Regions from separate parts of the Martinezella sp. CNPSo 3964 genome, predicted to be linked through region 1. Evidence: predicted binding sites of a transcription regulator. Region 1 holds the regulator's gene; the other holds the start of a gene.
What was found. Region 1 encodes LexA, which represses DNA repair genes until DNA is damaged. Its sites were predicted from a motif close to TGTTCNNNNTGTGTTCNG; they were not measured.
Positions count from the first base shown of each region.

Region 2: a site for LexA is predicted at 1,213-1,230, ahead of dnaE (DNA polymerase III subunit alpha). Genes of this name have one in related genera too.

Region 1 covers NZ_JBXSOW010000001.1:194,576-197,721, reverse strand. Annotated here, with positions in the region: gene AC13Q5_RS00980 (ComEC/Rec2 family competence protein) at 1-1,547, shown strand, start outside; gene lexA (transcriptional repressor LexA) at 1,528-2,250, opposite strand; gene AC13Q5_RS00970 (VOC family protein) at 2,670-3,146, shown strand, end outside.
Region 2 covers NZ_JBXSOW010000001.1:583,699-586,844, reverse strand. Annotated here, with positions in the region: gene AC13Q5_RS02900 (DUF5680 domain-containing protein) at 1-440, opposite strand, end outside; gene AC13Q5_RS02895 (hypothetical protein) at 517-1,110, opposite strand; gene dnaE (DNA polymerase III subunit alpha) at 1,467-3,146, shown strand, end outside.

The DNA of each region.
Region 1 (3,146 bases):
ATACGACCGAGGCGCTGAGAATTGCCGGCCTGACCCATATTATTGCGATTTCCGGCCTGAACATGGCGCTGTCGGCCGGCATTTTCTATGTTGGCCTACGCTATTTGTTCAGCCTCTTTCCCGGTGTCGCGCAGGCTTGGCCAACCAAGAAATTCGCAGCCTTCGGCGCGCTTCTCACTGTAACGGCCTATTACCTCATCTCTGGCTTTGGCGTGTCCGCCGAGCGTGCCTTCATCATGATGGCGATCATGCTGGTGGCCGTGCTATTCGATCGGCCATCGATCAGTCTGCGCAACGTCGCACTTTCAGCTATCATCATTCTTGTTCTATCGCCGTCGCAAGTGCTCGGCCCGAGTTTCCAGATGTCCTATGCGGCGACGCTGGCACTGGTGTCGGGTTATTCGCTGTGGAAGCGGCGGCGGCATCGCGAAAGCATTCTGTCGCGCGTTCGTCTGTTAAGTCCGTTATTGTTCGCCACGCGTTTCTTCGCAGGCGTGATGTCGACTTCATTCATCGGCGGCGCGTCGACGGCCATCTTCTCGATCGAGCATTTTCACCGGCTGGCGACATATGGCCTTGCGGCGAATCTTGCCGCCATGCCGGTGGTCTCCTTCATCGTCATGCCGTTCGGCATGGCGGCGATGCTGCTCATGCCTTTCGGCTTGGACGGACCTTTCTGGAAAGTCACCGGAGAGGGGCTTGAGCTCGTCATCGTGATTGCAAGAACCGTCGCCGGTTGGGGAGGCGACATTACCTTCGGCCGCCAACCAGCCTGGCTGATGCCGACATTCATTGTCGGTTTCCTGATCATGAGCATCTTGCGGACCCGGCTGCGCCATCTGGGTCTGTTATTATTGCTCTCCTCCGTGGGCTTGGCAGCATTCGGATCCGGCGTACCGAAACCCGACCTGATGATTTCCGAAGATGGCGTCCTGGTCGCGTTGCGCCAGGACGATATATTAGCCACCAATCGCGAGAGACCACAGGCCTTCATTTTCGAACAATGGCAAAAGGCATTGGTTGCAGCCGAGCATCAGCCGCCGACCATGCTTCCTGCCGATAGCCGGCTTCCACAGATCAGTAAGACGGATCGGCATAAGCGATTGAACAGTGAAGAACAGAAGGCCGTCCGCAAGGCAATGGAGGAAGCCCTGGATCGCACTATGCAGGGCAGTTTTGCCTGCCAGAAAGGAGCATGGTGTGCAGCCATGCTCGAAAATGGCGCGATATTGGTCACGATCGAGAACGCAGCCTATCTGCCCTCAGCCTGCGATACGGCGAACATCGTCGTAACGCCAATTCGATTGCGACTGGATCATTGCCGCTCCGGAGCGATGCTCATAACCGGTGCGACATTGCGCAAAACCGGATCTATCGAAATGGCGCTCACCACCGACAAACCCATTATCTCCGCTGCATTCGAAAATCCGCAGCGGCCATGGACCAGGCATCGAACCTATGATTGGCGCACCGGTAAATTCGACGTGCCACTTGCGCGGGTGTCGCCAGCCGCTGACAATTCGCCGGTCAGTGATAGCGACGAATGAGGCCGACGAGCTTGCCCTGGACCTTGACGCGATCCGGTCCGAAGATGCGGGTTTCATAGGCAGGATTGGCGGCTTCCAGTGCGATCGAGGCACCCTTGCGGCGGAAGCGCTTCAGTGTTGCTTCTTCATCGTCGACAAGCGCGACAACGATGTCGCCGGGATTGGCGGTCGTCGAATTGCGGATGATGACCGTATCGCCGTCGAAAATTCCGGCATCGATCATCGAATCCCCCCGAACTTCAAGCGCATAATGCTCGCCAGAGCCGAGCATGTCCGCGGGTACAGTGATATCGTGCGTATTGTTCTGGATGGCTGAGATCGGAACGCCGGCGGCGATGCGACCCATCACCGGCACCGACGCCGAGCCATTGTGATCATCATTTGCCACCTTCGGCGGAGCCGGTGGGGCAACAGGCTGCGGCTTGCCGAGGCTGCCCTCGATGACGCTGGGCGAAAAGCCACGGCGCGGCTGCAGGCTGGGATTATAGGCATCGGGAAGCTTGATGACTTCGAGCGCCCTGGCCCGGTTCGGCAGCCGGCGGATGAAGCCTCGCTCCTCCAGCGCCGTGATCAGGCGGTGAATGCCGGATTTGGATGCCAGATCCAGTGCGTCCTTCATCTCGTCGAAAGATGGCGGCACACCGGATTCCTTCATGCGTTCGTGAATGAAGAGAAGCAGTTCCTGCTGCTTGCGCGTCAACATCGTCTTGGAACCCCAGAATCAAGAAAAGCTGTGAAACAAATCCAGAACGGACACTATATGTTCCATATGTGTTCCGCAAGTACTTAAATTTCGGTAAAGCCTTGTTGGGCCAGTTAAATAATTACCATTTGCGAATGGATAGGCTCGGAGCATCGCGGCGCTATGTCTGCGCTAACCCAACGAAAAATATGGGAAATGCCGCTCTGCCTGCTTCCAGGGCTTTGTCGTTCGGCCGGTATGCTCAAGACTTGGATGAATGTGGTGGGTCACCGAATAAGCCGGCTATAGGAGAGAATCAGCAATCACGTTTGCGAGATTGCGTTCGGTTCATGTCGTGCGCTTCGGGCGCTCCGTGCTTCCATCTTGAATTGCGCGAGGGATGGGCGCAAATCTGTTGCCGCAGGCAAACAGGAGGAACCATGATTTCGTCCCCGCATCCGCTGGATCATCTCGTACTGCCGACCGTCAATATCGCTCTGGCGCGCGAACGCCTCGGCAAGCTCGGTTTCACGGTGGCTCCGGATGCGCGCCATCCCTTTGGCACGCAGAATGCCTGCGTTTTCCTTGCCGACAAAACCTATCTCGAACCTCTGGGCGTGGCATCTCCGGAGCAGTGCGAGAAGAGCATCGTGGACGGCAATGTTTTCGTTGCGCGCGACCAGGCTTTTCGCTTCCGGGTCGGAGAGGATGGCTTCTCGGCCGTGGTGTTCGGCACGGATGATGCGGTGGCTGATGACGGGCGTTTCAAAGCGGCTGCGATTTCGGCGGGGCAGATGCTGGATTTCTCCCGTCCCATGAAGATGCCGGACGGAACGGAAACCATGGCCGGCTTTCGTCTTGCCTTCGCCGCCGATCTGCGCGCGCCGGATTTTCTCGCCTTCTGCTGTCAGCGCATC
Region 2 (3,146 bases), 390 kb from region 1:
TCCAGCTCATAGGCCTTGCGGTCCTTCACCATGATAGTTTCATGGCCGGTGAAGTGGTTGCATGACCCGGTGCTGTGGTCGATATAGCGACCGTAGGCATGTTCGAATTCGAAGCCGCCGAGAAAGCGCTTTTCATCAAGATAGAGGCGCAGCAATGCTGCCTTGATGACCATACCAGCGCGCCTCCCGTCGATCAGGTCGGGCTCGACGATATGGCCGAAATAATTCATGGCCCAGACCGGCTCGCCATCGTGCCAGACAAGCTCCTGTCCGGCAAAATCGGTCCCGCCGAAATAGCTGTCGAGATAACGCCAGCGGCCACTTGCATAGCCGATGTCGTGCGACCCGTTGCGGCAGGATGGCAGTCTCTCTCCATCGCCGACATAGGTTTCCGCCTTAGCGGTGACAATGAAATCGTTCAGCTCGGCAAGATCCGGCATGACCCTCTCCAGTGGTGAGCTGGCAAGATGCCACCGGGTCGGTAATTTGTAAAGAACAAAAAGAGAACATTCGTGATTATTGGCCGTTTCCGCAGGCCTTCTGACCGATATCGTCCTGCCAGTCCTGGATACTGACAGTCTTGGCATCAGCCTTCAACGTCTTGCCGTCCTTGGTCACTTTTCCGGTCAGCACATTGTAGTCACAGCTGTGGCTGTTATCCGGTTCGAGCGTATCACGGGAGTCGTAGGTGTAGCCGGCAACCACGAAACTGTTGCTGCGATAGGCAAGTGTCAACGTCTGGTGCCAGCGATCACGTCCGATGGCATCATTCTGCGAGGTGATCGCGATTGAGCCGTTCGGCAGCGCGGAGATCGATGGCTCCTGGCCGTAGACGCCGTCCGGTGCGGCTCTGCCCCATATCTTATCCGGTGCGCTTGCGGCTAGCTGCAGTAAAGAATGTTCTCGGTCGCGTAGATAGATATAGATGCCGATGGAAGTGTCAGCCTCATCGCCCGGGGCGGGTGCGACCAGAAGAGCAAGGTCCGCACCGCCGTCCTTGTTCCAGTCACCGGTCGCGGCATCGACGATGCGGTTTGGTGCGATGGCGTCCTCGGCATGGACGGCGGTTGCAAGCGATAGAAGAATGAGAACGCAGCCAAGTGATTTCATCGTGATCTCCCTGTTTGCCTTTGCATAGCCTCGGCTTGCCTCGGCGTCCATCGGAGGGCTGAAAAGCCGCGCGATGAAATTTATTGATGCTTCTATTGACTCCTGAACAAAAATGGAACAAAAAAGAAACATAACGAGTAAGGAGCGCGTAGATGACCGATATTATTCGAGACGTTGCAGCATTCACTTCCATCGTCATGTTTGTTGCCAGCTTCTCCCTGATCATGATGGCGATGTAAGTTTTATCCCCCGTTTGCACATGCTGTTCCCATATTTGATGGGGGCAACTTATGGACTTTATGACCCGCAATGCCGAGAATGTCACCGATTCATGTGAGCATGCGGAAGGGTTCGAAATGGCGGATGTGGGTGGCAGCGGCGCGGCAACGCCGGTCGGCGAAATGCCGGAATTCGTGCACCTCAGGGTTCACTCCGCCTATTCTCTGCTAGAGGGCGCATTGCCGCTCAAGAAGATATTGGCCAAGGCTGCCGGCGACAGCCAGCCGGCCATCGCGATTGCCGATACCAATAATCTCTTCGTTGCGCTGGAGTTCTCGCAAAAGGCGATAGACGAAGGGTTGCAGCCGATCATCGGCTGCCAGGTGTCGATCGATATGGAAGATGGCGGCGAGGGCGAGAAGCGCGGGCCGCAGCAGGCTTTGGCAAAGCTGCCGTCCATCGTGCTGCTCGCCGCGACCGAGCAGGGCTATGAACGCCTCGTCGATCTGGTCAGCCGCGCCTATCTCGGCGGCGAAGGCAATCATGCCGTTCACATCGCAGCATCATGGCTGGACGAGATCGGCACGGAAGGCATGATCGCGTTGACAGGTTCGCTGACTGGCCCGGTCGACATGGCGTTGAAGGAGGGGCATGCGCCGCAGGCGCTCTCCCGGTTGCTGGCCCTGAAGCGCCTGTTCGGCGACAGGCTCTATATCGAATTGCAGCGCCATGGCACCTATGATCGCCGTCACGAGCAGAAGATGATCTCGATGGCTTACGAGCATGAGATTCCGCTCGTTGCAACCAACGAGGCCTTTTTCCCGACGCGCGACGATTATGATGCCCATGACGCGCTGATGGCGGTCGCCCATAACGCCATCGTTTCGGACGATACCCGCTTCCGCCTGACCCCGGATCACTATCTGAAAAGCCGCGCCGATATGGCGAAGCTTTTCGCCAATCTGCCGGAGGCGCTGGAACACACCGTCGAGATCGCCCGCCGCTGCTCCTTCATCCTGAAGACGCGCAAGCCCATCCTGCCGCGTTTCACCGGCGCCACCGACGATGCGGAGGAGGCCGAATGTGCGGAATCGGCAGAATTGCGCGCCCAGGCGGTCGAAGGGCTCGACCAGCGTCTTGCCTCGCTCGGCATGGCGCCCGGCTATGAGGAGAAGGAATACCGCGACCGGCTGGAGTTCGAGCTCAGTGTCATCGAGCGCATGAAATTCCCCGGCTACTTCCTGATTGTTGCCGACTTCATCAAGTGGGCCAAGCGCCACGATATCCCCGTCGGCCCCGGCCGCGGTTCCGGTGCAGGCTCGCTGGTTGCCTATGCGTTGACGATCACCGATGTCGATCCGCTGCGCTTCTCGCTGCTGTTCGAGCGCTTCCTCAATCCGGAACGCGTCTCGATGCCGGACTTCGACATCGACTTCTGCCAGGATCGGCGCGAAGAGGTGATCCGCTATGTGCAGGCCAAGTATGGTCGCGAGCAGGTGGCGCAGATCATCACCTTCGGATCGCTGCAGGCGCGCGCCGCCTTGCGTGACGTTGGCCGCGTGCTGGAAATGCCCTATGGCCAGGTCGACAAGATCTGCAAGCTGGTGCCGAACAACCCCGCCAATCCGACGCCGCTCAGCAAGGCGATCGAAGAGGAGCCGCGCCTGCAGGAGGAAGCGGACAAGGAACCGGTCGTTGCCCGTCTACTTGACATTGCCCAGAAGATCGAAGGCCTTTACCGCCACGCCTCGACGCACGCCGCCGGTATCGTCATCGGCGACCGGCCGCTGTCGAAGCTGGTGCCGATGTATCGCGAT